One region of the Streptomyces sp. NPDC088762 genome, then DNA from elsewhere that is predicted to be linked to it. Evidence: predicted binding sites of a transcription regulator. Region 1 holds the regulator's gene; the other holds the start of a gene.
The links. Region 1 encodes HspR, which represses chaperone genes until heat shock. Its sites were predicted from a motif close to TTGAGNNNNNNNNNCTCAA; they were not measured.
Positions count from the first base shown of each region.

Region 1 (15,363 bases):
GCGGGCACTGGCTGGCCGAGGCGCACATAGCGGTAGATCTGCGCGATGGCACGGCCGAACAGCGCGACGGCTACCACCGTGATGACCAGCGACACGATGATCGCGGCGAGTTGCATGGGAGGGCTCCTCGGGCGGTACTTACTAAGCGGTAACTTATTGAGTCAAGGCATGAGGTTACCCACTCCCGACGCCGCAATGTAGCCGAGCGCGCGGTGATCTGTGTCGCTCAGGCTTGCCTATGACGGTAGGCCGCCCGCGGCGTCTGCGCCAGGATCGCCAGATCCATCCCGAGCCAGTGGTTCTCCACATAGTGCCGGTCGAGCAGGGCCATCTCCTCCCACGGGAGGTCCGACCGCCCGCTCACCTGCCACAATCCGGTCATCCCGGGCCGTACGAGGAACCGCTCGGGGCGGTCCGTACGGGGCTCCGGGCGCGGCCCGACCAGGGACATCTCCCCGCGCAGGACGTTCAGCAGCTGGGGGAGGACGTCGAGGGCGCAGCGCTCCAGCGCGGCCCCGGTGCGCCCGGCGTCGGCCGTGTCGAACCGCCAGGTCCGGAACGGCCGGCCGGCCAGACCCGCCGCGGGGGCCCGTACGAAGACCCGCCGGGCCCCCCGGGTCGCGCAGAGCAGCCCGGCGACGGCGGCCAGCGGCAGGGCGAGCGCGGCGAGCAGCACCAGCGCCCCGGCGAGGTCGAGCACGCGCTTGGCCGGGGGCCGGGCGGGTAGGAGCGGTAGCCGTGGCCCTGGCCGGGCGGTGACGGGCAGCAGCAGAGGCATGCCAGCACCGTGCCGCACGCCTCCCGGCGCGAGCGGGGTGCCGCGCGGCGGTATGCCCCGGCCGGGGTAACCCAGCCTCGCCGGCGTTTGAGGCGCGGGGTCCGGGGCGGAGCCCCGGGAGGCCGGGCCGCAGGCGACGGTGAAAGCTCGTACTCCAGGGGTTGCGCCTAAGCGGCAGCTAAAGGTTGAGCCGCCCCGACTCAGGTCTGTTGACGCCAGCGCAGCGTTACGGCATCCTTGAGTCTGTTGCACTCAAGTCAGCTGGAGGAATCGAAATGGCACGTGCGGTCGGCATCGACCTGGGCACCACTAACTCCGTCGTCAGCGTTCTGGAAGGCGGCGAGCCCACCGTCATCACCAACGCCGAGGGCGCCAGGACCACGCCGTCCGTCGTCGCCTTCGCCAAGAACGGCGAGGTCCTCGTCGGCGAGGTGGCCAAGCGCCAGGCGGTCACGAACGTGGACCGGACCATCCGCTCCGTCAAGCGCCACATGGGCACTGACTGGAAGATCAACCTGGATGGCAAGGACTTCAACCCGCAGCAGATGAGCGCCTTCATCCTGCAGAAGCTGAAGCGCGACGCCGAGGCGTACCTGGGCGAGAAGGTCACGGACGCGGTCATCACCGTCCCGGCCTACTTCAACGACTCCGAGCGTCAGGCGACGAAGGAGGCCGGCGAGATCGCGGGCCTGAACGTCCTGCGCATCGTCAACGAGCCGACGGCCGCCGCCCTGGCCTACGGCCTCGACAAGGACGACCAGACCATTCTCGTCTTCGACCTCGGTGGCGGCACCTTCGACGTGTCGCTCCTGGAGATCGGCGACGGTGTCGTCGAGGTCAAGGCCACCAACGGTGACAACCACCTCGGTGGCGACGACTGGGACCAGCGCGTCGTCGACTACCTGGTGAAGCAGTTCCAGAACGGCCACGGCGTCGACCTGTCCAAGGACAAGATGGCGCTCCAGCGTCTGCGCGAGGCGGCCGAGAAGGCGAAGATCGAGCTGTCCTCCTCCACGGAGACCTCGATCAACCTGCCCTACATCACCGCGTCCGCCGAGGGCCCGCTGCACCTGGACGAGAAGCTCACGCGCGCCCAGTTCCAGCAGCTGACCGCGGACCTCCTCGAGCGCTGCAAGACCCCGTTCCACAACGTCATCAAGGACGCCGGCATCCAGCTGTCCGAGATCGACCACGTGGTCCTGGTCGGCGGCTCCACCCGTATGCCGGCCGTCGCCGAGCTCGTCAAGGAGCTCACGGGCGGCCAGGACGCCAACAAGGGCGTCAACCCGGACGAGGTCGTGGCCATCGGCGCCACCCTGCAGGCCGGTGTCCTCAAGGGTGAGGTCAAGGACGTCCTGCTCCTCGACGTGACCCCGCTGTCCCTGGGTATCGAGACCAAGGGCGGCATCATGACCAAGCTCATCGAGCGCAACACCACGATCCCGACCAAGCGGTCGGAGATCTTCACGACGGCGGAGGACAACCAGCCGTCGGTGCAGATCCAGGTCTACCAGGGTGAGCGCGAGATCGCGGCGTACAACAAGAAGCTCGGCATGTTCGAGCTGACCGGCCTGCCGCCGGCCCCGCGTGGCGTCCCGCAGATCGAGGTCTCCTTCGACATCGACGCGAACGGCATCATGCACGTGACCGCGAAGGACCTCGGCACGGGCAAGGAGCAGAAGATGACCGTCACCGGCGGCTCTTCGCTCGGCAAGGACGAGGTCAACCGCATGCGCGAGGAGGCCGAGCAGTACGCGGAGGAGGACCAGCAGCGCCGCGAGGCCGCCGAGTCCCGCAACCAGGGCGAGCAGCTCGTCTACCAGACGGAGAAGTTCGTCAAGGACAACGAGGACAAGGTCCCGGCCGAGGTGAAGACCGAGGTCGAGGCCTCCGTCTCCGAGCTGAAGGAAGCCCTCAAGGGCGAGGACACGGCCGCGATCCGCACCGCGACCGAGAAGCTCGCCGCCGTCAGCCAGAAGCTCGGCCAGGCCATCTACGCCGACGCCCAGGCCGCTCAGGGCGCCGCCGGTGCCGCGGGCGCCGAGGGTGCCCAGGCCAAGGCCGACGACGACGTCGTCGACGCCGAGATCGTCGACGACGAGAAGCCGAAGGGTGGCGCTGCCTGATGTCGGAGGAGACCCCGGGGTTCGAGGAGAAGCCCGAAGTCCCCGTCGACGGCACGCCCGACGAGCCGAAGGCCGCCGACTCCTCCCAGGAGGCGGAGGCGGCCCCGGCCGGGGACGGGGCCGAGGACGTGGCCCTGCTGGCCCAGCTGGACCAGGCCCGTACCGCGCTCACCGAGCGCACCGGGGACCTCCAGCGGCTCCAGGCCGAGTACCAGAACTACCGCCGCCGGGTGGAGCGGGACCGGATCACCGTCAAGGAGATCGCGGTCGCGTCCCTCCTGACGGAACTGCTCCCGACTCTGGACGACATCGGCCGGGCGCGGGAGCATGGCGAGCTGGTCGGCGGCTTCAAGTCGGTGGCCGAATCGCTGGAGACGGTCGCCGCCAAGATGGGTCTGCAGCAGTTCGGCAAGGAGGGCGAGCCCTTCGACCCGACGATCCACGAAGCGCTGATGCACTCGTACGCGCCGGACGTCACCGAGACGACCTGCGTGGCGATCCTCCAGCCGGGGTACCGGATCGGCGAGCGTACGATCCGCCCCGCGCGGGTCGCGGTGGCCGAACCCCAGCCGGGCGCGGCCCCCAAGTCGGAGTCCGCGGACGGCGAGGCATCGTCGGACAAGGACACGGATGCCCCCGAAAAGGGCTGAATCGATCAGCACGTCACGGGAGGAGGGACACCGGGGATGAGCACGAAGGACTTCGTCGAGAAGGACTACTACAAGGTTCTCGGTGTCCCGAAGGACGCCACCGAGGCCGAGATCAAGAAGGCGTACCGGAAGCTCGCCCGCGAGTTCCACCCGGACGCCAACAAGGGTGACGCCTCCGCCGAGGAGCGCTTCAAGGAGGTCTCCGAGGCGAACGACATCCTCGGCGACCCGAAGAAGCGCAAGGAGTACGACGAGGCGCGCGCCCTCTTCGGCAACGGAGGCTTCCGCCCCGGGCCGGGCGGGGCCGGCGGTTCGTTCAACTTCGACCTCGGCGACCTCTTCGGGGGTCAGCAGCCGGGCGGTCCGGGCGGCGGTTTCGGCGGCGGCCTGGGCGATGTCTTCGGCGGCCTGTTCAACCGCGGCGCCGGCGCCGGTGCGGGGACCCGCACCCAGCCGCGCCGCGGCCAGGACATCGAGTCGGAGGTCACCCTCTCCTTCACGGAGGCGGTGGACGGGGCCACGGTCCCGCTCCGGATGTCCTCCCAGGCCCCCTGCAAGGCCTGCTCGGGCACCGGCGACAAGAACGGCACCCCCAGGGTGTGCCCGACCTGCGTCGGCACCGGCCAGGTCTCGCGGGGCAGCGGCGGCGGCTTCTCGCTGACCGACCCCTGCGCGGACTGCAAGGGCCGCGGCCTGATCGCGGAGACTCCCTGTGACGTCTGCAAGGGCAGCGGGCGCGCCCGCAGCTCCCGCACCATGCAGGTCCGGATCCCGGCGGGCGTCTCCGACGGCCAGCGGATCCGGCTGCGCGGCAAGGGGGCGCCGGGCGAGCGCGGGGGCCCGGCCGGGGACCTCTACGTCGTCGTGCACGTCGATTCCCACCCCGTCTTCGGCCGCAAGGGCGACAACCTGACGGTGACCGTCCCGGTGACCTTCGCCGAGGCGGCACTGGGCGCCGAGATCAAGGTTCCGACCCTGAACGGCCCCTCGGTGACGCTGAAGCTGCCGCCGGGCACCCCGGGCGGCCGCACCATGCGGGCCCGCGGCAAGGGCGCGGTCCGCAAGGACGGCACCCGAGGCGATCTGCTGGTGACGGTGGAGGTCGCGGTTCCGACCGAGCTGTCGGACAAGGCCCGTGAGGCGCTGGAGATGTACCGCGAGGCGACGGAGTCCGACGACCCGCGTTCCGCGCTGTTCGAGTCCGCGAAGGGAGCATGAGATGGACGGCCGCCGACGACAGTCCTCCCGTCTGGGTGGGGGCTACCAGCTCACCGACGAGACCCCGGTCTACGTGATCTCGGTGGCCGCCCAGCTCTCGGGCCTGCACCCGCAGACGCTGCGCCAGTACGACCGGCTCGGCCTGGTCTCCCCGGACCGTACGGCCGGCCGCGGCCGGCGCTACTCCGCCCGGGACATCGAACTGCTCCGCACGGTGCAGGCGCTGTCCCAGGACGAGGGCATCAACCTGGCGGGCATCAAGCGGATCATCGAGCTGGAGAACCAGGTCGCCGCGCTCCAGCAGCGCGTGGCCGAACTGTCCGCGGCGGTGGACGGCGCGGCGGTCGCCATGCAGCAGCGCGAGGCCCAGGTGCACGCCTCCTACCGGCGCGACCTGGTCAAGTACCAGCCCCCGCAGCCGGGCAACGCCCTGGTGGTCTGGCGCCCCGCCCCCAAGCGGCCGCTGGATTGAGCCGGCCCCGTACGCGAGAAGGCCCCCGCCCGGATGATCCGGGCGGGGGCCTTTCGCACTCATGCCTCGTCGGCCTCGCGGACCTCCGGGCCCGGCGGGGTCGTCGGGCGGCCCAGGATGCCCGAGTGGGCTATCAGGAAGCCGAGTTGGGCGCGGCTGCCGCTGCCGAGGGCGGTGGCGAGCTTGGCGATGTGGGCGCGGCAGGTGCGTACGTTCATGCCGAGGCGGCGGGCGATGGCCTCGTCCACGTGGCCTTCGACGAGAAGTTGGGCGATGGAGCGCTGGACGCCCGAGATGCCCGACGGGGTGGGGTCGTAGGGGATCTGCTCGTTGAGCGGGGTGGCGCGGCGCCAGAGCTGTTCGAAGACGCGGACCAGGTAGCGCACGAGGGCCGGGTGGCGCAGTTCCAGGGCGATCTGCTGGTCGTCGCTGGCCGGGATGAAGGCGACCGACTCGTCGCAGATGATGAGCCGTTCGACGAGCTCCTCCAGGGTGCGGATCTCGACCTTTCCGCTGGCCATGCGGTCGACGTAGGCCATCGTGCCGCGGCTGTGGCGCACCGTGTGCTGGTAGAGGGTGCGCATGCTGACGCCGCGCCGGATGAGCGGCTGGTCCCGTTCTATCGCCTGGTTGAGAATGTTTTCCGAACGTCCGCCGCCCGGCTGGATGGTCAGCATTTCGGCCTGGCACTCGGCCGTGGCCACATTGAGTGCCGCGTTGATCCTGTTGAATCCCTCCAGCACGGTGATGGCGTGCGTGGGTGCGGGAGTCAGCGCGCTGATGGCCATGAATGGCTCAAACGCTTCGGTGAGCTCTATCGAGGAGCGCCGGCGTTGCAGGATCTCCCGTTCCAGCGGGTGCAGTCGCTGGGCAAGTGCCACCGAAGGTGGAACCGGACGGAGCCAGTTGTCGTCGTCCGGATCAGGGTGAAGCAGCGCGAATTCCAGCAGGCAGGGCGTCTGCTCGACTTCCTCACGGGCGATTCGGCCCGAGCTGAGGGCACTTGCGTACAGCTCGGCCCCCAGGTCGCACAGTTCCGTCACCGCATGGGGATGTGTCTGGTTCGTGCGCATAATCGGCAAATCTCCCACCCCCAGGGTCCTGCATGTACAGGAACATGATGCATCGCCACGGTGGCAATGGCGTGGCTCGATAAGTCATCGTCTGAGATGCGGGGGAGAGGAATCCATCAAGTGAGGACAACGTCGACCATGTACAAGAAATTGCTTCGCTCGGTGGCTGTCATTGCTCTCTCTACGGCCGCTGCTGTCGGTGGAATCTCGCTCGCGGACAGTGGCTGGGGCAGCGCTCCCGCCGACAGCGGTTGGGGCGCCGGTCCGACAGGCAATGACAGCGGATGGGGATCACCCGGCGCGGACGACAGCGGCTGGGGCAGCGCGCCGGGGGGCGCGCCGTCTGACAGTGGCTGGGGTGCGGGTGGGAAGTCTTCGAACGCATGACCCCCGACGACCGCGGTTTCCGCCGCGAAATGGCCTCCGCTTACCGCTCGGGATGGCAGTTCATCGACCTGGCCACCGCGATTCCGTACCCCGGGGACTCGCTGATGGTCACCCTGTTCGGCCAACCGATCGTCGTCGTGCGCGAGGAGGACGAGGACGTACGTGCGTACCGGTGCCTGCGCCGCCCGCGTGGCGCGCCGCAGCCCGTCCGCTGCGAGGTGCGCTACGGAATGGTCTTCGTCAACCTTGATCAGCGCGACCACCAGCTCTTCGAACCCGATATCACCACCGCCACCCCCCGCAGTGCCTGACGCGATTCCCCCGTCGTTGCAGATCGCTCAGGTGCTACCCCCACACAACGGCGCCATCGTGGACCTGACCACGATGGCGCCGTTGTGCTGTCCGCGTCCAGACGCGGACCGGACAAGTTGAACGGGTGAATGGATGTCCCGCCTCCCGGCTCAGGCCCGTCCCATCGCCCGGTCCAGCGTGATCTCCATGACCACCCGGTCGGGATTGGGTGAGGGCGTCCGCCCGTAGCGCTCCGCGTAGCGCGCCACCGCGTCGGCGACCGAGGCCTCGTCCGTACGGATCACCGCGCGCCCCTCCAGGGTGGCCCAGCGGCGCCCCTCCATCTGGCAGACCGCGACCCGCGCCCCGCCCGGCTGCACGGCCTGGGCCGCCAGGATGTTGCGCACCTTCTTGCTGTGCTTGTTGCTGATCACCCGTGCCAGACCCGCCTCCGGGTCGTACGTCACGCCCACCGGGACCACGTGGGGCGTGCCGTCGGGGCGCGGAGTGGTCAGCGTGCAGACGTGCCGCTCCCGCCAGAAGGCGAGGTACTCGGGCGTCGGGTTGAGTACGTCATGGGGCATGGGCGAAGGGTACGGCCGCGGGGCTTCCGAAACGCCCCAGGGGTGCCGGAAGCTGCCTTGAGTGGAATAGACTCAACTTTGCATAGGTTGCACCTGTCATAGTTCCGAAGTCGACGCCTTCGCCCCTCCGGAGAGGAGAAGTCCCCCGTGGATGCCGAGCTGACCAACAAGAGCCGGGATGCGCTGAACGCCGCCACCAGCAGGGCCGTCAAGGACGGCCACGCCGATCTCACCCCCGCGCACCTGCTGCTGGCCCTGCTCGCCGGCGACGAGAACGAGAACATCACCGACCTCCTCGCGGCCACCGACGCCGACCAGGCCGCCGTGCGCAACGGAGCCGAGCGGCTGCTCGCCGCCCTGCCCAGCGTCACCGGCTCCACGGTCGCGCCCCCGCAGGCCACCCGCGAGCTGCTGGCCGTCCTCGCCGAGGCGGACGCCGAAGCGGGCCGGCTCGGCGACGACTACCTCTCCACCGAGCACCTGCTCATCGCCATCGCCGCCAAGGGCGGCGCGGCCGGTGAGGCCCTTTCCGCCCAAGGCGCGACCGCGCAGAAGCTGCTGGCCGCCTTCCAGAACGCACGAGGAGGACGGCGGGTGACCACCCCCGACCCGGAGGGCCAGTACAAGGCCCTGGAAAAGTTCGGCACCGACTTCACGGCGGCCGCCCGCGAGGGCAAGCTCGACCCGGTCATCGGCCGCGACCAGGAGATCCGGCGCGTCGTCCAGGTGCTGTCGCGCCGTACGAAGAACAACCCGGTGCTCATCGGCGAGCCCGGCGTCGGCAAGACGGCCGTCGTCGAGGGCCTGGCCCAGCGCATCGTCAAGGGCGACGTCCCCGAGTCCCTGAAGAACAAGCGGCTGGTCGCCCTCGACCTCGGCGCCATGGTCGCCGGGGCCAAGTACCGCGGCGAGTTCGAGGAGCGGCTCAAGACCGTCCTCGCCGAGATCAAGTCCAGCGACGGCCAGATCATCACCTTCATCGACGAGCTGCACACCGTCGTCGGCGCGGGCGCCGGCGGCGACTCCGCCATGGACGCGGGCAACATGCTCAAGCCCATGCTGGCCCGCGGCGAGCTGCGCATGGTCGGCGCGACCACCCTCGACGAGTACCGCGAGCGCATCGAGAAGGACCCGGCGCTGGAGCGGCGCTTCCAGCAGGTGCTGGTCGCCGAGCCCTCCGTCGAGGACACCATCGCGATCCTGCGCGGGCTCAAGGGCCGCTACGAGGCCCACCACAAGGTCGTCATCAACGACAGCGCGCTCGTCGCCGCCGCGACCCTCTCCGACCGGTACATCACCTCCCGCTTCCTCCCCGACAAGGCCATCGACCTCGTCGACGAGGCCGCCTCCCGCCTCCGCATGGAGATCGACTCCTCCCCGCTGGAGATCGACGAGCTCCAGCGCGCGGTCGACCGCCTGCGGATGGAGGAGCTGGCGCTGAAGAACGAGTCCGACCCGGCCTCGCTGGAGCGCCTGGAGAAGCTCCGCAAGGACCTGGCGGACAAGGAGGAGGACCTGCGGGGCCTGACCGCCCGCTGGGAGAAGGAGAAGCAGTCCCTCAACCGGGTCGGTGAGCTCAAGGAGCGCCTGGACGACCTGCGCGGGCAGGCGGAGCGCGCCCAGCGCGACGGGGACTTCGACGCCGCCTCCAAGCTGCTCTACGGGGAGATCCCGGCCCTGGAGCGCGAGCTCGCGCAGGCCACGGAGGCCGAGGCCGAAGTCGCCAAGACCGGACACTCCAAAGACGCCATGGTCAAGGACGAGGTCGGCCCGGACGACATCGCCGACGTGGTCGGCGCCTGGACGGGCATCCCGGCGGGCCGCCTCCTCGAAGGCGAGACGCAGAAGCTGCTGCGCATGGAGGACGAGCTGGGCCGCCGGCTGATCGGCCAGGGCGAGGCCGTGCGGGCCGTCTCGGACGCCGTGCGCCGCACCCGTGCCGGCATCGCCGACCCGGACCGCCCGACCGGCTCCTTCCTGTTCCTCGGCCCGACCGGCGTGGGCAAGACCGAGCTGGCCAAGGCCCTCGCCGACTTCCTCTTCGACGACGAGCGCGCCATGGTGCGCATCGACATGTCGGAGTACGGCGAGAAGCACAGCGTGGCCCGCCTCGTCGGCGCGCCGCCCGGCTACGTCGGCTACGAGGAGGGCGGCCAGCTGACCGAGGCCGTCCGCCGCCGCCCGTACAGCGTGGTGCTCCTGGACGAGGTCGAGAAGGCCCACCCCGAGGTCTTCGACGTCCTGCTGCAGGTCCTGGACGACGGCCGCCTCACGGACGGCCAGGGCCGCACGGTGGACTTCCGCAACGCGATCCTGGTCCTGACCTCGAACCTGGGATCGCAGTTCCTGGTCGACCCGCTGACCCCGGCGGACCGGAAGAAGGAGCAGGTCCTGGGGCTGGTACGGGCCAGCTTCAAGCCGGAGTTCCTCAACCGCCTGGACGACCTGGTGGTCTTCTCCGCGCTGACCGGCGACGAGCTCGCCCACATCGCCCGGCTCCAGATCGACCGCCTCGCCCGGCGGCTGTCGGACCGGCGCCTGACCCTGGACGTCACGCCGCAGGCCCTGGCCTGGCTGGCGGACAAGGGCAACGACCCCGCCTACGGCGCGCGCCCGCTGCGCCGCCTGATCCAGACGGCCATCGGCGACCGCCTGGCGAAGGAGATCCTGTCCGGCGAGGTCCGGGACGGCGACACGGTGCGGGTCGACGTGGCGGGCGAAGACCTGCTGGTCGGCAAGGCACTCTGACGCCCGGCAGGCCCGGTGGCCGCAGGATCCGCGGCCGCGGGGTTCCGCCGGGAGCGGATCGTCCGTGCAGGGCTGGACATGGGGTGGGCGGGATGGGGGAGGATGCAGGTATCCGCACGAAGGGAAGTACACGGTGAGCATCGACCCGGCCTCGATTCCGAACTTCGGAGGGCAGCAGCCCGATCCGCAGGCCACAGGACCGGCGGGCCCCGTCGTCCCCGACCAGGATCTGGTCAAGCAGCTGCTGGAGCAGATGGAGCTCAAGTACGTCGTCGACGACGAGGGTGACCTCGCGGCGCCGTGGGAGGAGTTCCGGACGTACTTCATGTTCCGCGGCGAGAACGAGCAGCAGGTCTTCTCGGTGCGGACCTTCTACGACCGTCCGCACAAGATCGACGAGAAGCCGCAGCTGCTCGAGTCCATCGACGACTGGAACCGCCGCACCCTGTGGCCCAAGGTGTACAGCCACACCCACGACGACGGCTCGGTCCGTCTGATCGGTGAGGCGCAGATGCTGATCGGCACCGGCGTCAACCTGGAGCACTTCGTGTCCTCCACGGTCAGCTGGGTCCGCGCCTCCATCGAGTTCGACAAGTGGCTCGTCGAGCAGCTCGGCCTGGAGCAGGACGTCGACTCCGCCGACGGCGACGACGACGAGACGAACGGCGATGGCAACTAGTCACCCGGTGACACACTGACCCGCTGTCACAGCGGTACGCGCGCCACGAGCATCAGGTAGAGCCCGTAGCCGTAACTGAGCCCGGCCAGCCCCACGGTCACCAGGACCGCGGTGCGTGGCCGGGCTCTGGCCATGACGGCCGCCACCGGCAGCAGCAGCGGGAAGGCGGGGAGCAGGAACCGCGGCTTCGACTCGAAGAACCCGGCCCCGCCGAAGGTGATCACCAGCAGTATCGCCGTGTAGGCGAGCAGCGGCAGCGGGGTCCGGTCCAGGAACAGCAGCAGGGCGAGCAGCCCGGCCGCGGCCAGCAGGACCACGGTCACGGTGGTGGCGAGCGGCACGTGCCCGCCGGTCAGCACCCGCTCCGCCGAGCGCAGCGCCCCGGCGCCGAAGTCGAAGCGCGAGCCCCAGTGCCGCTGCACGGCGAAGTAGCCGCCCAGGGGGTCGCGGACGTGGATCCCCACGGCCAGGACGTACGCGGCCCAGCCCGCCGGGGCCAGCAGCCCGGCCGCCCACACCTCGGGCGCGCGGGAGCGGCGGACGAGGATCGCGTACAGGGCCGCGGCGGACACGGCGGCCGCCACGGCGAGTCCGGTGGGGCGGGTGAGTCCGGCGAGCACGGCGAGGCCGGCAGCCACCGTCCAGCGGCCCCACAGCAGGGCGTGGAGGGCCCAGGCGGCGAGCGCGGCGAGCAGCGGCTCGGTATAGGCCAGGGACAGCACCACGGAGTGCGGCAGCGCCGCCCACAGCCCCACGAGGAGCAGCCCGGCGCGCGGCCCGATCACGCGCTCCCCGACCCGGTAGACGCCGACGGCGGCCACGGCGGCGCAGACCCAGGCGATCAGGATCCCGGCGGGCATCAGACCGCCGGGCAGCACGGCGGCGACCGCCCGCATCAGGGCCGGGAAGAGCGGGAAGAAGGCGTAGTCGCTCTGGATGTACCCGGTGCCGGTCGCCAGGTCGGGCCACATCTGCGTCCGGCCGTAGCCGTTCGCGGCGATCCCGAGGTACCAGACGGAGTCCCAGGAGCTGCCGAGCACCCGCACGGGGTCCTTGCCGGCCCACAGGGAGCCGAGGGCGAGCACCAGCACCCCGAGCCCGCGGACGGCGGCGAAGACGCCGAGTGCGAGGACCGTCGTCGGCGCGGCCGAGCGTACGGCCCTGACCGCGCGGATCTCCAAGGGCGACGCGGTCACCGTCGCTCTGCCCGTTGCCATGTATCCCGACTTTCCAGCTCTTGTGACGACGCTCACCCGTGGGTGAGGGCTCCGGGCATGTGCACGACCGCCAGCTTCACACCGCCCTCAGTCACCCCGCAACCACGGCCCGGAACCGGCACCCCCTGCCCTACAGCCGGCCCAGCCGGGAGGCCGCCTCCTGGAGGACTTCGGTCCGCTTGCAGAAGGCCCAGCGGACCTGGGTGGCTCCGGCGGAGGCGTTGTCGTAGAAGACCTGGTTCGGGATGGCGACCACCCCGCAGCGTTCGGGCAGGGCGCGGCAGAAGGCGAGGCCGTCCTTCTCGCCGAGGGGGGTGATGTCCGTGGTGATGAAGTAGGTGCCCTGCGGGCGGTAGACCTCGAAGCCGGCCGCCGTGAGGCCGTCGGCGAGGATGTCCCGCTTGGCGGCCAGGTCCGCGCGGAAGGCGTCGTAGTAGGTGTCGGGGAGGGCCAGGGCCTCGGCGATCGCGTACTGGAAGGGGCCGGAGGAGACGTAGGTCAGGAACTGCTTCGCCGAGCGGACCGCGGCCACCAGCTGCGGGGGCGCGGTGACCCAGCCGACCTTCCAGCCCGTGAACGAGAACGTCTTCCCGGCCGAGGAGATGCCGACCGTGCGCTCGCGCATGCCGGGGAAGCCCGCCAGCGGGGTGTGGGCGCCCTCGAAGACCAGGTGCTCGTACACCTCGTCCGTGACGACGAGCAGGTCCCGCTCGACGGCGAGCTCGGCGATCGCGGCGAGCTCCGGCGGGGTCAGGACGGTGCCCGTGGGGTTGTGCGGGGTGTTCAGCAGGAGCAGGCGGGTGCGCGGGGTGACGGCGGCGCGCAGCTCGTCCAGGTCGAGGGCGAAGGCTCCGGCGTGGGGGCGCAGGGTGACGGGGACCCGGACGGCGCCGGCCATCGCGATGCAGGCCGCGTACGAGTCGTAGAAGGGCTCGAGGGCGATGACCTCGTCGCCCGGTTCGAGGAGGGCCAGGAGGGCGGCGGCGATGGCCTCCGTGGCACCGGCGGTCACCAGGACCTCCGTGTCGGGGTCGTAGGACAGTCCGTAGAAGCGCTGCTGGTGGGCGGCGACGGCGGTGCGGAGCTCGGGGACGCCGGGGCCCGGCGGGTACTGGTTGCCGAGGCCGGTGAGGACCGCGCGGGAGGCCGCCTCGGCGATGGCCGCGGGGCCGTCGGTGTCGGGGAAGCCCTGCCCCAGGTTGATCGACCCGGTGCGTGCGGCCAGCGCGGACATCTCCGCGAAGATCGTCGTGCCGAAGGGCGCCAGCCGGCGGTTCAGGAAGGGGCGGTCGCTGTGGTCGCTGCTCACGGGTGCGCTCATGGGCGCCATCCTGCGGGGAACCTCTGGACTTGCTCAAGTGTGCTTTGGGCCGCGTGGCCTGCGGGCATCCCCCTTCCACGCGGGACGAGGGGATCCCGCTCCCCCGGGAAGACCGGGGCGTGAGAGAGGGGACGAGTGTCATGTCCTTCTTCGTTGTGTTCGGGCTCGTGCTCCTCTTGTTCGTCGGGATCGTCGTGGCCGCGATCGCGCGGCTGGTCCGCGGCGGCGGGGGGTCGTCGTCCGGTTCCGGTTCCGGCAGCACCAGCTGGTGGGGAGGCGACGGCGGCTCCTCTTCCTCCTCGTGTGGATCCTCTTCCTCCTGCGGATCCTCCTCTTCCTCCTGTGGATCCTCCTCGTCCTGCGGCGGATCGTCTTCCTCCTGCGGTGGCGGGGGGTGCGGTTCCAGCTGACACGGGGCAGCGGGCACCGCGTCGAGGGGGGCGCCCGGCGGTCTGGATTCCGCCGGGCGCCCTCTCGTTCGCCCATGCGCCACGGATGCACCACGACGCGCGGGACGCAACCTGTTGAACACGTGAACTGCGAAGCCCCCGGGGGGATGTAAACCCCGTCAAGTTGGGTAAAAGCGCTGTGAGTGCCGTGCCTTTCATGATTCCCTCGGTTGAGTAGACCAGTCCCGGGACCTCCCGGGACTTCCTGTGGACCAGTGCCGGTCTCCCCCCACCCGTTGACCCCCGCCGGCGGGCCCCGGCCCATCTCCCTCGCGCGTTTGCGGAGCCGACTCATGCTCACGACCCTCCAGACCACCTACACCGACACGCGTGCCGCCGATCTCGCCTGGGCCCTGGGTCGGGACCGGCTGCCCGCCCTGGCCGTACTGAACCTCGAACTGACGAGCGCGAAAGTGGAATTGCGCCTGCTCGGCGCCTCCCACCAGGTGCTCCTGGAAGAGGGTGAGGTGCTCTGCTCGGAGACGGTCGCCTGCATGCCGGGCAGCAGTACGCCGCTGCCGCTCGGCGTGGCCAAGCGGGTGGGCGACTGGGAGTACGAGTTCGCCGCACGGGTCGAGACCCTGTCCCGCGGTTCCTTCGCGGGGCGGGCGCAGGAGTTGCTCGCCCTGGTCGCCGACCACCCGAACGGGCTGGCGGGTACCTTCCCCGGCAGTCCGCACGCCTTCACCGCCATGCTGGCGCAGCGCCACGAGGGCCAGGTGCGCTGGCGGACCTGGCACGCCTACCCGCAGGAGGGCCAGTTGGTGGCCACCCGGACCCGTGTGGGCGTACGCACGGGTGCGACCGCGGCGGTCGCCCCCGTACGGGAGTCGCCCGCGCTGCGGTAGGGGGCTTTCGCCCCGTCCGGCCCTGCGGCGTGGGGCCTGGGGCGCCCGGGCGCGTTCCGGGCGCCGGTGTTCCGACGCCGTTACGCCAACTGGCCCCATCAGTACGCTACTTGCACCCATGTGGGTGACCGGATGCGGGTGGGCGGTGACGTACGGTTCGCTTCATGATCGACCGTTCCGTCCCGCGCCGGGTGCTCCCGGCTCCGGAGTCCCGGGGCGCGGCGACCGTCCCGGCCGCCCTGCCCGTACGGCCCCGGACCGGCCGACTCCTCGTCCTGGCCACCGTGTTCGTCTGCGCCGCCTGCGGGCTCGTGTACGAACTGGAGCTGCTCGCCCTCGGCTCCTACCTCATCGGCGACTCCGTGACCCAGGCGTCGGTCGTCCTGTCCGTCATGGTCTTCGCCATGGGCGTCGGCTCCCTGCTCGCCAAACGGCTCCGGAACCGGCCCGCCCTCGGCTTCGGCGCCATCGAGACTGGGCTGGCCCTGCTCGGCGGGCTCTCGGCCATGGCGCTGTACGCGA
Region 1 is NZ_JBIVKT010000001.1:802,335-817,697, forward strand. Features, by position in the region: gene ACIP5M_RS03685 ((Fe-S)-binding protein) at 1-116, opposite strand, end outside; gene ACIP5M_RS03690 (sugar transferase) at 227-778, opposite strand; gene dnaK (molecular chaperone DnaK) at 1,054-2,904, shown strand; gene grpE (nucleotide exchange factor GrpE) at 2,904-3,554, shown strand; gene dnaJ (molecular chaperone DnaJ) at 3,591-4,772, shown strand; gene ACIP5M_RS03710 (heat shock protein transcriptional repressor HspR) at 4,774-5,244, shown strand; gene ACIP5M_RS03715 (helix-turn-helix transcriptional regulator) at 5,304-6,317, opposite strand; gene ACIP5M_RS03720 ((2Fe-2S)-binding protein) at 6,701-7,015, shown strand; gene ACIP5M_RS03725 (pyridoxamine 5'-phosphate oxidase family protein) at 7,166-7,579, opposite strand; gene clpB (ATP-dependent chaperone ClpB) at 7,727-10,327, shown strand; gene ACIP5M_RS03735 (YbjN domain-containing protein) at 10,461-11,006, shown strand; gene ACIP5M_RS03740 (hypothetical protein) at 11,033-12,223, opposite strand; gene ACIP5M_RS03745 (pyridoxal phosphate-dependent aminotransferase) at 12,354-13,553, opposite strand; gene ACIP5M_RS03750 (DUF2617 family protein) at 14,287-14,841, shown strand; gene ACIP5M_RS03755 (polyamine aminopropyltransferase) at 15,006-15,363, shown strand, end outside.

Region 2 (15,363 bases), on a different contig from region 1:
CTGCTCGCCGGGCTGGGGTACGCCGTCCTGCCGCCCGTGCAGATGTACGCCCAGGAGGGGCGCTCGTACGCCCTGGTCGCCGCGGCCGTGGTGTGGGCGACGTACCTGATGCTGCGCGAGCGGTGGGCGGCGTACGCGGTGGTGCTGGCGCTCGGCTGCTGGCTCCACGAGTTCGCGGCACTGGCCCTGCTCGCCCACGCCTTCACCGCGTGGCGCTCGCGCGGCTGGCGGATCGCCGCCGGGGCCGTCACCGCCCTGCTGCTGCCGCTGGCCCTGGTGAGCGCCCGCCAGGCCGCGCAGCAGCTCGGCTGGCTCGGGCGACCGGGATGGCAGGACTGGGCGGCGTACGGGGTGCTCGCCGGCGTGGTGCTGCTGCTCGCGCGCGGCGCCGGGGACCGGGACCTCGTACGGGTGGCCGTGCCCCTCGCACTGCTGCCGCCCGGGCTGCTGATGGCGGTCTCGCTGCTGCACCCCTGGTACGTCGACCGGTACGTGCTCTACGCACTGGCCGGGCTCGCCCTCCTGGCGGGGGCCCGGCTCGCGGCCGCCCGCGGCTGGTGGCCCTGGCTGCTGGTCGGGGTGCTGCTCGTGCCGTGCGTCTTCTGGTCCGCGTGGCTGCGTACGCCGGAGAGCCGCAAGGACGACGCCCTCGCGGTGGCCGCCGCCGTCCGGGAGCGGGCCCGGCCCGGGGACGCGGTGGTCTTCCTGCCGTCGCGGCGGCGCGAGTGGCTGCTGTCCTCGCCGCGGGTGTACGAGGGCCTGCGCGATGTGGCGCTGGACCGCTCCCCGGCCGCTTCCCGCAGCCTCCAGGGCACCGAACTGCCCTCGGCGCGGATCCGCGAGGCACTGATCGCCTCCCCGCGGATCATCGCCCTCCTGGACCCGGCGGGGCAGCCCGTGGACCCGTACCCGCGCGAGGCGGTCAAGCGGCAGACGCTGGCGGCCTGGTTCGACCTGTGCTCGATCGCCGAGGTCCGCGGCGCCCGGGTGGCGGTGTACGCCAGACCGGACACCTGCCCTTGGCCTCCCGGCGGGTGACCGGCGGATGGGCGGCGGCGCGGGTCCCGGCAGCGCGCCCGGCAGTGCGCCGCCACGCCCCCGGCCGCGCCTCGTGCCTGCCGGCGGGCGGCCCCCGGGCTCCGGCCGGCTGCGGGCGGAGGAAGATGGGGGACCCGTGCCGCGCAGGCGGCGGGCCCCGCCGCCCGGCGGAGCGGCCGCCGCACCCTTCCGGAGGTGCCGAATGAACACGCCCGCGACCGCCGCCCTCCCGCCCGGCCCGCTGGTCGGAGCCGACTGGCTGGCGGAGCGGCTCGGGGAGCCCGGACTGGTCGTCTTCGACGCCTCCGTGGGCGCCCACCGCGGCGCCGGCCGCCGCATACCGGGCGCCCGCCCCTTCGACCTCGACGGGGAGCTGTCCGACCACACGGCCCCCGCCCCGCACACCATGCCCGGGACCGCGGAGTTCACCGAGGCGATGCGGGACCTGGGGGTGGACGACACCTCCACCGTCGTCGTCTACGACGGCGCCGGCATCTACTCCAGCGCCCGCGCCTGGTGGATGCTGCGCGCCATGGGCTTCGACCGGGCCGCCGTCCTCGACGGGGGCCTGCCCGCCTGGACCGCCGCCGGACGGCCCGTGGAATCCACCGCCCCGGCGTACGAGGGCCCCCGCGGCTCCTTCACCGCCCGCCCTCGCACCGGGCTCCTGGTCGACGCCGCGGCCGTCACCACCGCCCTGGCCGACCCGGCCGCCGCGGTCCTCGACGCCCGCACCCGCGAGCGCTTCGCCGGCACCGCCCCCGAACCCCGCCCGGGCCTGCGCGGCGGCCACATGCCGGGCGCGCTCAACCTCCCCTTCGGTGAACTCCAGGGGCCCGACGGCCTGATGCGGTCGCCCGCCGAACTCCGCGACGCCTTCGAGGCCCTGGCCGGCGCCCGCGAACGGCTCTACCTCAGCTGCGGATCCGGAGTGACGGCCTGCGTCCTTGCCCTGGCCGCCACCCTTGCCGGCTATCCCGACCCGGCCGTGTACGACGGCTCCTGGAGCGAGTGGGGCCTCCCTTCGCCGGTGCGCCCCGTCGTCACCGGACCGGCCGTCCCGGCCCCCGCCCCCTCCTGACGGGCTGCGGCCTGTCGCGCCGAGGCCTGGGGTAGCCCCACCAGGAGCTCGGGTGCCGGCACCATCGGCCGGCCGGGGCCGCGGCGGGAGGAGCGGCCCATGACCTCTTACGCGGCCTCAGTTCGTGTCGCCGGTACCGCCGTCACCGCCCTCGGGGTCGGTGTGCTGCGCCCCGGCTGTTCGCCCCGGGCGAACGGGGGTTGGGGAACATTGAGCCGCGCATGTGCATTGAGTCGGCATAGCTCAACTTCACTGCCGGAGGGAAGATCATGGCTTCGACGTCCGTAACGCTCACTCTGCCCGTGTTGCCGCTCGACGACGAGGTCGTGCTGCCTGGGATGGTCGTACCGCTGGACCTGTCCGACGCCGAGGTGCGCGCGGCCGTCGAGGCGGCGCAGGCTGCGGCGGGGAGCGGGAAGCCCCGGGTGCTGCTCGTGCCGCGGGTCGACGGGAAGTACACCGGGACCGGAGTGCTCGGGACCGTCGAACAGGTGGGTCGGCTCTCCGACGGGGACCCCGGGGCGCTCATCCGCGGTCGCGGGCGGGTCCGGATCGGCGCGGGGACGACCGGGCCCGGGGCCGCGCTCTGGGTCGAGGGCGAGACCGTGGACGAGAAGGTTCCCGATCCGCTGCCCGGGGCCGTCACCGAACTCGTCAAGGAATACAAGGCGCTCGCCACCAGCTGGCTCAAGAAGCGCGGGGCCTGGCAGGTCGTGGACCGGGTCCAGCAGATCGACGGGGTGGCGGCGCTCGCCGACAACTCCGGCTACTCGCCCTTCCTGACGGTGACCCAGAAGGTCGAGCTGCTGGAGACCGCCGATCCGGTCGCCCGGCTCAAGCTCGCCATCCAGTGGCTCGGCGAGCACCTCGCCGAGCAGGACGTCGCCGAGTCCATCGCCAAGGACGTCCAGGACGGCGTCGACAAGCAGCAGCGCGAGTTCCTGCTCCGGCGTCAGCTGGAGGCCGTGCGCAAGGAACTGCGCGAGCTGAACGGGGAGAAGGACGGCGAGGAGTCCGACGACTACCGCTCCCGCGTCGAGGCCGCCGACCTGCCCGAGAAGGTACGGGAGGCCGCGCTCAAGGAGGTCGACAAGCTGGAGCGGGCCAGCGACCAGAGCCCGGAGGGGTCCTGGATCCGGACCTGGCTGGACACCGTGCTGGAACTGCCCTGGAACGAGCGCACCGAGGACCGGTACGACATCCGCGGCGCGCGCGCCGTCCTCGACGCGGAGCACGCCGGGCTGAGCGATGTGAAGGACCGTATTACGGAGTACCTCGCCGTGCGCAAGCGGCGTTCCGAGCGGGGCATGGGCGTCATCGGCGGTCGGCGCGGCGGGGCCGTGCTCGCGCTGGTCGGCCCGCCCGGCGTGGGCAAGACCTCGCTCGGCGAGTCCGTCGCGCACGCCATGGGACGCAAGTTCGTCCGGGTCGCGCTCGGCGGCGTACGGGACGAGGCGGAGGTACGCGGACACCGCCGGACCTACGTCGGCGCGCTGCCCGGGCGGATCGTACGGGCCATCAAGGAGGCCGGGTCGATGAACCCGGTGGTGCTGCTCGACGAGATCGACAAGGTGGGCTCCGACTTCCGCGGGGACCCGGCGGCCGCGCTGCTGGAGGTCCTGGACCCGGCGCAGAACCACACCTTCCGGGACCACTACCTGGAGGTGGAGCTGGACCTGAGCGACGTCGTCTTCCTGGCCACCGCCAATGTGCTGGAGGCCATTCCGGAGGCGCTCGCCGACCGGATGGAGCTCGTACGCCTCGACGGGTACACGGAGGACGAGAAGGTCGTGATCGCGCGGGACCACCTGCTGCCGCGCCAGCTGGAGCGTGCCGGCCTCGGCACCGACGAGGTGGTGCTGGAGGAGGACGCCCTGCGCCGGCTGGCGGGGGAGTACACGCGGGAGGCGGGCGTACGCACCCTCGAGCGGTCCATCGCGCGGCTGCTGCGCAAGGTGGCCTCCCAGCACGAGCTGGGAGAGCGGGAGCTGCCCTTCCGGATCGGCGCCGGCGACCTGCGGGGGCTGATCGGCCGGCCGCACCACGTGCCGGAGTCCGCCCAGGACCCGGCCGAGCGGCGCACCGCCGTCCCCGGCGTGGCCACCGGCCTCGCGGTCACCGGCGCGGGCGGAGACGTGCTCTTCGTCGAGGCCTCCCTGGCCGACCCGGAGACCGGGGCCGCCGGGCTCACGCTCACCGGGCAGCTCGGCGACGTCATGAAGGAATCGGCGCAGATCGCGCTCAGCTTCCTGCGCTCGCACGGCGCCGAACTGGAACTCCCGGTCGCCGACCTGAAGGACCGGGGCGTGCACATCCACTTCCCGGCGGGCGCGGTGCCGAAGGACGGCCCGAGCGCGGGCATCACCATGACGACGGCCCTCGCCTCGCTGCTGTCCGGGCGGCAGGTGCGTACGGATGTGGCGATGACGGGGGAGGTGTCGCTGACCGGGCGCGTCCTGCCGATCGGCGGGGTCAAGCAGAAGCTGCTCGCCGCGCACCGGGCCGGGCTGACCACCGTCATCATCCCCAAGCGCAACGAGGCCGACCTGGACGACGTCCCGGCGGAGGTGCTGGAGGGGCTGGAGGTGCACCCGGTGACGGATGTGCGGCAGGTGCTGGAGCTGGCCCTGTCCGAGGCGGAGGTGGCCGTCCCGGCGGCGGCGTAACCCCGGGCGCCGGCCGGTGGGGGATTCCCGGCTCGCCGGAACCGGCGACGGGTGCGTTCGCCGGTTCCGGTGGGGTCGGGCGCGTGCCGGGGGCACCTCCTCGGGCGCCGAACGTGGCCAGGGGGTGGGCAGTTCTGCGGGACAGTGTTCGGCACCCTGCGGGGGCGCCCCGCCCCACACCCGACCCCACCGGAACCGGCGGCGGGGGTTTCCGGCGCCTCAGTACGTGGCGGAACCGGCGGGCGGGGGGACGGTTCTCGGTGGTGGCGGGCAGGGGCCACGGCTCGGGATTGTGCTCCGGCGGGGTCCTGGGGTGTCGGCGGGCCCGCTGCGAAATACTGGCCCCACCACACAGGCCATTGAAGGAGCGGGACGTGCACGTGAGCGAAGACCAGGAGTTCCTTGCCCTGGAGCGGGAGCTGTCCGTCTTCCTCCGGCGCGCCAGGGCCTCCTCCGGCGAGATGGCCCGCGAGCTCCACCCCGAGCTGGAACCCGCCGCCTACGGGCTTCTGACCCGCCTGGAGGCCGCCGGTCGGCAGCGGGCCACCGAACTCGCCGCCTACTTCGGCGTCGGCAAGGCCACCATGAGCCGCCAGCTGCGGGCCCTGGAGGTCCTGGGCCTGGTCGCCCGCGAGCCGGACCCCGCCGACGGCCGGGCCTTCCTGGTCGGCCTCACCGACGAGGGCCGCGAGCGGTTCCTGCGCGTGCGGGACGCCCGGCGCGAGCAGTACATGCGCAAGCTCGCCGACTGGGACCGCGGCGAGGTCGCGGAACTGGCACGGCTGCTCCACCAATTGAACGCCGGAGCCGAGTAGCCCACCCGGCGTCGGTGCCGGCGGGGCCGGGTGTGCGGCGGGGCGCCCCCGCAGGGTGCCGAACACTGTCCCGCTCCCACTGTCCGGCCCCTTGCCACGTTCGGCGCCCGAGGAGGTGCCCCGGCGCGCGCCCGGCCCCGTCGGTGCCGACGCCCCCCCGGGGCCGCAGCCCCGGAAACGCCGCCCCCGGCACGGCTCCCAAGGAGGCGCCCCGGCACACCCCGGCCCGTCGGTGCCGACGCTCCCTGCGCCGCAGCCCCGGAAACCCCGGCCCCCGCCCGGACCCCGCGCTACAGCTCCGCGTAGGCCGCCGACGCGTCGTCGTGCCGTTTGTGCCGGGCCGGCGGCCGGTCCGGATCGGATTCCAGGGCTCGGACCCGGCCGATCAGCCCCTCCGCGCCCTCCTTGCGGAGCACCGCCAGGCACTGCGCCCAGTCACCCTCCCCGAAGGTGTCCGTCCACCGGCTCGCTCCGTCCGTGAGCGCGGCCACCGCCCGGACCCGCTCGCGCGGCGTCCGCCCCGTCACCGCCCGCGCCGCCACCGCCGGGTCCGCGGCCGCCGTGAAGAAGCCGCCCTCCGCGTTCCGCAGGGCGTCCGTCTCGGCCACCGACCCCAGCACCTGCCGCGGGATCCGGTCCAGCCGGTCGTCGAGCACCGCCGTCACCTCGCCCCCGGGCCCTTCCAGCAGCAGGACGGAGTCCGAGAGCACGAGGTGTTCCACGTACGCCTCGTCCCACCGGACCACGACCACCGTCGCCTGCGGCGTACGCACGTGAGAAAGGTCACACGTCTCCCGGTGGGCGTCGGCCGTCGCGCGGACGGCCTCCGCCAGGATCCGGTCCAGCGGCATGTCCCGCCGGGATCCGGACAGTTCGGTCAATCGGCCGCCGAGCCGGCCCGCGAACCACGGCACGCCGTGGACGCACCCGTCCTCGCCGCGCGGCGGCGTGACCCCGTCCAGGGCGACCAGCACGCCTCCGCCGGAAGCGGGGATCGCCGCCGACAGCCAGTCCTCATTGGGGCGTTCCGGGTTGCCGGGGGCCGAGGCGAGGTCAATGCGCATACGGGCATTCTGCCGGGCGGAGCCCGCCGCACGCGGGCAGGTCCGTACCAATGGGAGAGGGGGAGGCGGCCCGGTCCGCCCGCCGGGACCCGGGGGGCCGTTCGAGCGCCGCCCGGGCGCCGGGCGGAATGTGGGCGGGCATCCTGCCAAAGCCCGCATCGATCTTTCAACCGCCTGTCCACGGATGTGCATCTGACACGTGGTGTCCGAGTTGGTCGCCAACTCATCCGTGATGTTCACTCGTTCGAGTGGCCGGGTGGGCGATGTGCGGCTCTCTCCCCATCACACTGCAAAGGTCGATGGCGGTACGAGGGGGCAGGGGGCGTTTACTTGTTGACCGGCCGTTACCTCGGCCACACGAGTAGACGAGCAAGAGCACACGTACAGGATTGCGAGCACCGGTGCAGAAGAAGCGGTCTCGGAAGAACGGCACCGCCACCGACGGCCCGGCCCCCGCAGGACGCCGCGTCCGCGTGCGCCGCAGGCTGGTCGTCGGCGTCGCCGTCGCCGGCCTCACCGTCCTCGCGGCAGGCGCCCCCGCCGTCGTCTCCGCGACACGGGAACTGAGCGACTCCCAGCGCCTGGTCACCCTCGCGGAGCAGAACAGCCAGACCCTCACCCTCGCCCACCTCCTCGGTGACGAGCGCGACGCCGCCGTCGAGTACGCCGCCAAGGGCCGTCCCGGCGCGGCCAGGGCCGCCGTCCAGGAGCGCGCCGCGCGCACGGACCGGCAGCTCGCCGACGTCCAGGCCGTGGCCGACGAGGAGACCGCCCGCGCCCTCGGCCGCATCCAGGCCGTCCGCACCGAGGCCGTCGACGGCAAGGGCAGTGCCCTCGCCGCCCACCAGGCCTACGCCGGCCTCATCGCCGAACTCCTCGCCCCCGGCGACCGGCTCGCCGAGCTGACCCCGCCGCGCGCCGAGGCCGCCCTCGCCACCACCCGTCCGCTGGCCCCGCTGGGCCAGGCCGTGGACCAGGCCTCCGCCACCCGCGGACTGCTGGTCGCCGCGCTGGCCGTCCCCCGCGGCGACCAGGCCCCCAACTCCGCCGTGGTCGACGAGCTCACCACCGCCGCCCAGCGCGCTCGCGTACGGGAACAGGCAGCCCTCGACGACTTTGCCCGGGCAGCGCGCCCCGACGTACGCCAGACCCTCGCCGCGACCGTCACCGGCCCCGAGGTCAAGGCGGCCGACGACTACCTCAAGCGGCTCACCGACCGGCCCACGCTGTCGGCGGCCGACCGCAAGACCGACGGGGCCGCCGTGGGCTCCGCGCTCACCGCCCGCCTCGACCGCATGCGGTCCGTCGAAGCCACCCTCGCCGGCCAGCGGGCCACCGCGCTCGCCGCGCAGCGCGACGACGACGTGACCCGGCTCGAGATGATGGTCGCCCTGATGGGCGTGCTGTTCCTCGTGGCCGTCGGGTTCTCGACCGCCGTGGCGCGCTCGCTCACCCGGCCGCTGTCCGTCCTGCGCCGCGGTGCAGAGCGGCTGGCGACGCCGGAGGGCTCGGTGGAGCCGGTGCGGTTCACCGGCCGCAACGACGAGTTCGCCGAGGTCGTACGCCACCTGAACGCGGTGCGGGACCAGACCGTCTCCCTCCACACCCGGATCGCCGGACTCGACGCCGACCGGCGCCGGATCATCGGCCGCAACGAGGCGCTCAACTCCAGCCGTGAGGTGCTGGAGGAGGAGCTGACGAACCTGCGGGCCGGGCTGGAAGAGCACCGCCGCATCATGTCGACCACCTCGGTGTCGCTGTCCCTGCGGACCCTGGGCCTGGTGGAGCGGCAGCTCGCGGTCATCGAGGAGCTGGAGTCCAAGGAACAGGACCCGGACCGGCTCGCGACCCTCTTCAAGCTGGACCACCTGGCGACCGTCATGCGCCGCCACAACGAGAACCTGCTGGTCCTGGCCGGCCAGGAACACGGCCACGGGCAGGGCCTGCCGGTTCCGCTCGTCGACGTGATGCGGGCCGCCGTCAGCGAGATCGAGCGCTACGAGCGGGTCGAGCTCGCGGCGCTGCCCTCCTCCACACAGGTGGCGGGGCACGCGGCCGACGACATCTCGCACGTCCTCGCCGAGCTGCTGGAGAACGCGACGACGTTCTCGCCGCCGGAGGCCAAGGTCAAGGTCTCCGGATGGCTCCTGGACTCCGGCGACGTCGTGCTGTCCGTCGTGGACGAGGGCATCGGGGTCACCGAGGACCGGCTGGAATCGCTGAACGCCCGGCTGTCCACGCCCGAGGCCTACGACGAGGAGCCCGAGGCGGAGCACGGCCTGGGTCTGGGCCTGTACGTGGCCGGGCGGCTCGCGGCGCGGCACGGGGTCACCGCCGAGCTGCGCGCCCCGCGGCACGGCGGCACCGAGGCGCTCGTCGTCATCCCGGCGGCCCTTCTGCCCGCCACTGCGCCGGCCTCGCCGGTGCACACCCTCGGCGCGCCGGGCTCGCCGGGCGTGCCCGCGCTGCACCTGCCCGGCGTGGTCGCGGAGGCCAACGAGAACACCCTGCCGAGCCGCTTGCGCGGAGCCGGGCGTCTGGCGGCGGAGGGCGGGCTTCTGCTTCCGGGAGCGGAGGCGGTGACCGCAGGGGCTGTTGAGGCCGCTGAGGCTGCGGAGCCGGTTGAGTCTGCCGAGTCCGCCGAGCCTGCCGAGTCCGCTGAGGCGGTTGAGTCCGCCGAGTGGGCTGAGTGGGCTGAGGCCACGGAGCCCGCCGAGCCCGCCGAGCCCGCGGCCGAGCCGCACGCGGCCCCCGCCGAGGAGCCGGCCGCCGAGCTGCTCGCCCGGGTGGTGCCCGAGGTGCCGGATGCCGCGCCGGCGGACGGGCCGTTGCCGCCCGTCGAGCAGATCTTCACCGTGCCGGCCCCGGCGGCGGAGGCCCCGGGCGGGCCCGGGCCCGACCAGCAGCTCCTCGCGCGGGTCGTCCCCGACGCCGAACCCGAGACCTTCGCGGCACCTGACCCCGCCCCGGCGGACGCGGACGAGGTGTCCGGTGCCGCGCCCGTGGCCGACGTACGGGAAACAGAGCCCCGGCCGGAGCCGGAGCCGCACACCCACGCGGCCGCCGAGGGGAACTGGCTCCCCCGCCAGGGCAGCCACCCCGCCGACCCCGCCGAAGCCGTCACCGCCAAGGGCCTGCCCAAGCGGACCCCGCGCTCCGTGGCCGCCGCCCCCGCCGGCCGCGCGGACGCGGCACCGGCACCGGCCGAGCCGCCGCGCCGCGTCGACGCCGACGAACTGCGGCGCCGCCTCGGCGGTTTCTACCAGGGGGCCCAGGACGGCCGGCGCGTCGTCGCCGCCGAGCTCGAGCGGGACCGGGAGCACGGGCCGGACCGCGACCAGGACCACGCGCAGGACCGGGGGCAGGGGAACACCGACCAGGGGGACACCGCACAGGAGGCACGCACATGACCGCGCCCAGTACGTACGGACTGAGCACCCAGGCCCGCAACCTGCAGTGGCTGCTGACCGACCTGGTCGAGGAGGTACCCGGCGTCAACTCCGTCGCCGTCGTCTCCTCGGACGGGCTGCTGCTCCTGTCCTCCGACCCCGGAGCGGATTCCCCCAAGGAGCCCCGCACCAAGGGCCCCCGGGGCGCATCGGCCGACCTGGCCACCATCGTCTCCGGCCTCGGCAGCCTCACCACCGGCGCGGCCGCCCTCATGGACGGCGGCTCCGTCAAACAGACCATGGTGGCGATGGAGCACGGCTCCGTCTTCGTCATGGCCATCAGCGACGGCTCACTGCTGGGCGTGCACGCCACCCCCGACTGCGACATGAGCGTCGTCGCCTACCACATGGCCCTGTTCGTCGGCCGCGCCGGCCACGTCCTGACCCCCGAAGTCCGCAGCGAGCTGCGCCAGTCGATGGAGAAAACCCCGTGAGGAGTCCGGCCTCCGACCGGCTGCCGATACGCGGCGCCGAGCGCCGCCCCGCCCGCGTCCGCCCGTACTCCCTCACGGGCGGCCGGACCCGCTTCACGCAGGTCCTGCACGTCGAGACCTTCGTCGCCGCCCTGGACACGAAGGCCTCGCAGCCGCAGAAGCCCGACCGCATGCCCGAGATGCCGGCCATCGTCGAGGTCTGCCGTCGCATGCGCACGATCGCCGAGATCGCGGCGCTGCTGAAGCTGCCGCTCGGCGTGGTCCGCGTCCTCGTCAGCGACCTCGCCGATCAGGGAAGGATCCGCGTCTACGGGACGGGCCAGGGCACGGGCCGCCCCGAACGCGCGCTGCTCGAAAGGGTGCTCGGTGGCCTTCGCCGTCTCTGACCGTCCGGTGCCGTCGGCCGTGGACGACGAGCCCGTCCAGCCCTGGCAGTACGACCGTTCCCGCGCGCCCGTCGCCGTCAAGGTGCTGGTCGCGGGCGGCTTCGGCGTCGGCAAGACCACCTTCGTCTCCTCCCTCTCCGAGATCACCCCGCTGCGCACCGAGGCGGTGATGACGGAGGCGAGCGTCCCGACCGACGACCTCACCGGGACCCCGGACAAGAACACCACCACCGTCGCCATGGACTTCGGCCGCGTCACCCTCGACGACGACCTCGTCCTCTACGTGTACGGGACCCCGGGCCAGGAGCGGTTCTGGTTCATGTGGGACGACCTCGTGCGCGGCGCCATCGGCGGCATCGTGCTGGCCGACACGCGGCGGCTGCGCGACTGCTTCCCGGCCCTCGACTACTTCGAGAGCTGCGGGCTGCCGTACGCGGTTGCCGTCAACCACTTCGAGGGCTCCGCCTCCTACGAACCCGAGGACGTGCGCGAGGCGCTCACCATTCCGCCGGAGGTCCCCGTCGTGATCATGGACGCCCGCAGCCGCCACACGGTCATCGAAGCCCTGCTGACCCTGGTGGGGCACGCCCTCGACACCACACCGGAGTAGACCCGCATGCGCAAGATACTCGTCGTCGGAGCCGGCCAGTCCGGGCTCCAGCTCTCCCTCGGACTCCAGGCGAAGGGGTACGAGGTCACCCTCATGTCCAACCGGACGGCGGACGAGATCCGCGCCGGGCGGGTGATGTCCACGCAGTGCATGTTCGACACGGCCCTCCAGCACGAGCGCGACCTCGGGATCAACTTCTGGGAGCAGCAGGCCCCGAAGATCGAGGGCGTCGGCGTGTCCGTCGCCGCCCCCGACGCCGGCCGGGCCGTCGACTGGCTGGGCCGCCTCAAGGGCCACGCCCAGTCCGTGGACCAGCGCGTGAAGATGGCGGGCTGGCTGGACACCTTCGCGCAGCGCGGCGGGCAGCTGGTCATCCACGGCGCGTCGGTCGCCGACCTGGACTACTTCTCCCGTACGTACGACCTGGTGCTCGTCGCCGCCGGCAAGGGCGAGCTGGTGTCGATGTTCGAGCGGGACGCGGCGCGTTCCCCCTACGACGCCCCGCAGCGCGCGCTCGCGGTCTCGTACGTGCACGGGCTCGGCCCGCGCCCCGAGCACCCGCAGACGGAGGCCGTCCGCTGCAACCTGGTCCCGGGCGTCGGCGAGCTGTTCGTCATGCCGACCCTCACCACCTCGGGGCGTGCGGACATCCTGTTCTGGGAGGGCCTCCCGGGCGGCCCGCTGGACGTCTTCAAGGGCGTGAACGACCCGTCCGAGCACCTGGCGCTCACGCTGGAGCTCATGGAGAAGTTCACGCCGTGGGAGTACGCGCGGGCGACGAAGGTGGAGCTCACGGACGCGGGCGGCACCCTCGCGGGCCGTTACGCGCCGGTGGTCCGCAAGCCGATCGGACGGCTCCCGGGCGGTGGGCTCGTCCTCGGTGTCGCGGACGTGGTCGTCGCCAACGACCCGATCACGGGGCAGGGCTCGAACTCCGCCGCGAAGTGCGCGGCCTCGTACCTGTCCTCGATCCTGATGCACGGGGACAACCCGTTCGACGAGGCGTGGATGAGGGCCACCTTCGACAAGTACTGGTTCACCACCGGCAAGCCGGTGACCCAGTGGACGAACGCGATGCTGGGGGTTCCCCCGGAGCACGTGCTGAACCTGATCGGCGCGGCCGGGCAGCTCCAGCCGGTGGCGGATCGTTTCGCCAACGGCTTCGACAACCCGGCCGACTTCGACGCGTACTTCTACGACCCCGAGGACGCGGCGGACTACCTGGCGGAGGCGGCGGCGTCTGTGTCGGCGGCTTCGGGGGCTTCGTCGGCTTCCCCGGTTTCCGGGGCCTCCTCGGAGGAGTAGCCGGCATCGTCGGCGGCGCCGTCGTCGTCCGCTGCCCTGCCCGTCGGCTCCGCCTCGGGCAGCGGCGGGGGAGTGAACCGCGGGAGCGGGGTGCCGGCGGGGTCCGGGCGTACGGCGCCGAGGAGCGGATTGGCGGCGAGGGGCGAGACCTTGATCCGGGCTCCCGGGCGGGGTGCCTGGATCACCTTGCCCTCGCCGACGTACAGGGCGACGTGGGTGGCCTTGGGGAAGTAGACCACGAGGTCCCCGGGGCGCAGCTGGTCCAGCGGCACCTTCGGCAGCTGCGCCCACTGCTCCTGGCTGGTCCGCGGGATGCTGCGGCCGGCGTGCGCCCAGGCCTGCGAGGTCAGCCCGGAGCAGTCGAAGGACCCCGGTCCCTCGGCGCCCCAGAGGTACGGCTTGCCGATCTGGGCCGCCGCGTAGGTGAGGGCCGCGCCGCCGGCGGCCGTGGGCGTACCGGTGCGGGTGGGGAGCCGGCCGGAGGCCACCAGCGCGCGCTGCGCCGAGGCGGTGTCCGCGGCCTCGCGGGCGCCGAGCCGCTCGAGCTGTTCGGCGGTGAGCGAGGACAGCACCCGTTCCACCTCCTTGAGCTGGAGGCCCACCTCTTCCTTGTACCGCTTCTGCTGCGCGGCCAGGGTCTGCTGGGAGTCCAGCGCCCTGCGGGCCCGGGTGGCGAGCGCGTCGGCCCGCTTCTCGCCGCGCGCGAGACGGTGGAGCACACCGGCCCGCCGGGCGCCCTCGCGGGCGGCGAGGCGGCGCTGGTCCAGCGCGGCCTGAGGGTCTTTGGCGAGCAGCATCCGGGCGTACGGGGAGAAGCCGCGGCCGCCCTGGTACTGCTCCCGGGCCAGCCGCCCGAGGAGGGCCTTCTCGGATCCGAGGGCGCTGCGTGCCTTGCCGAGCTCGGCATTGAGCCGCCGCTCCTCGCGCTGCCGGGACGTGAGCGCTTCCTCGGTGGCGTTGTAGGCCTCGGCGGCCTCCTCGGCCTTCTGGTAGAGCCCTTGGAGGCGGGTGAGCAGCACGCCGACGTTCTCGGTGGGCGCCGCGGGGGCGGCGGGTGCTGCCGGGACCGCCGGCGCCGCCGGCCCCGGCGCCGCGGGTTCGGCGTGGACGCCGGGAGTGGGCGCGGCCACGGCCAGTACCGCGGCGATACAAACAGCACGAAGCAGCCGATGTGACATGTGATCACCTCCGACCGCCGATGCTGCCACGCCCGGTATGACAAATCGCCCAACGGGGTCGGCGGGGCCGACGGGCTCACCCGGATGGATCCGGCTCTACGCGCGCAAGGCCTTGCGGACGAGTTCGCCGAACCCGGCCGGGTGCGTGGTGAGGCCGGTGTGGCCGCCGGGGAAGTGCAGGAGTTCCTTGCCGAGACGCTCGGCAAGGAACGCGGCCGGACGGTACGGCAGTTCGCCGCGCGAGTCCTGGCCGCAGGCGAGCACGAGCCGGTCGGACAGGGCCTCCAGGCGGTGGATGTCCGGGGCGTAGGACATGAAGCCGGGCACGATGCGCCCCACGAAGTAGGGCAGGTTGGCCATCGTCCGCTCGGCGCGGGCCGCCGCCTGGGGCGGAAGCTCGAGCGCGGCCTCCGGTGCGGTGGTGTCGCCGTCCTTCTTCAGGCCCGCGGCGAACACGGCCATGGCCGGCATGAGCCCCTGGGTGCGCAGCGTCTCCTGCACGCGCGCGAGGAGCTCCCGGTGTTCGGGGGCGTCCGGAAGGACCTCCACCAGCGGCGGTTCGTGCGCCACCAGGCGTTCGACGCGTTCGGGACGGGCGGTCAGCAGGTGGACGGCGGTGATCGCGCCCGAGCTGGTGCCGAACACCCGGGCGGGCTCACCGGGCGACAGCAGGTCCAGCACCCGCAACGCGTCGTCGGCGTGCTCGGCCACGCGCTGCTCGGCCTCGGGGTCGGCCAGCGTGCTGCGGGACATGCCGCGCGGGTCGTAGGTCGCCACGGTGTATTCGGCGGCCAGGTCGTCGGCGATGCCGTCGAAGGAGGCCGCTCCGCCGGCCCCGCCGGGAATCAGCAGCAAGAGCGGGCCCCGGCCGCGCACTTCGTAGTGCAGGGTCGCGCCGCTCACGCGCAGACTGCCGGTGGTCGGTTCGGTCATGAGGAGTCTCCGTCCCGGGAGGGGGGCCAGTGTTCGAGGAGGCTGTGCAGGGCGTCGAGGGCGCGGACCCAGGAGGCGTGTGACGAACGCTCGTGCGCGAAACCGCCCGAGGCCTCCAGGGACACGAACCCGTGGAACGTGCTGCGCAGCAGCCGGACCGCGTCGGTCAGGTCCGGCTCGGCCAGTCCGTAGCCGCGCAGCATGCCGTAGGTCAGCTCGACCGCGCGCCGCGGACCGGCCGCCCGGGCGGCCAACTCGGGGTCGATCCGGAGGGGGGCCTGAGTGGCCGTGTAGCGGCCGGGGTACCTGTGGGCGTACTCCCGCCAGGCGTTGGCGAACGCGACCAGCGCGTCCTTGCCCGCCCGCCCGGCGGTGGCCTCCGCGATGCGGAGGGTCTTCTCGTC
Region 2 is NZ_JBIVKT010000007.1:35,842-51,204, forward strand. Features, by position in the region: gene ACIP5M_RS18130 (hypothetical protein) at 1-1,038, shown strand, start outside; gene ACIP5M_RS18135 (sulfurtransferase) at 1,241-2,119, shown strand; gene lon (endopeptidase La) at 2,389-4,785, shown strand; gene ACIP5M_RS18145 (MarR family winged helix-turn-helix transcriptional regulator) at 5,160-5,600, shown strand; gene ACIP5M_RS18150 (protein phosphatase 2C domain-containing protein) at 5,891-6,664, opposite strand; gene ACIP5M_RS18155 (nitrate- and nitrite sensing domain-containing protein) at 7,066-10,074, shown strand; gene ACIP5M_RS18160 (roadblock/LC7 domain-containing protein) at 10,071-10,547, shown strand; gene ACIP5M_RS18165 (DUF742 domain-containing protein) at 10,544-10,933, shown strand; gene ACIP5M_RS18170 (GTP-binding protein) at 10,914-11,543, shown strand; gene ACIP5M_RS18175 (styrene monooxygenase/indole monooxygenase family protein) at 11,550-12,848, shown strand; gene ACIP5M_RS18180 (NlpC/P60 family protein) at 12,761-14,026, opposite strand; gene ACIP5M_RS18185 (alpha/beta fold hydrolase) at 14,123-14,959, opposite strand; gene ACIP5M_RS18190 (TetR/AcrR family transcriptional regulator) at 14,956-15,363, opposite strand, start outside.
Region 2: the regulator HspR is predicted to act here: its motif matches at 2,348-2,366, upstream of lon (endopeptidase La).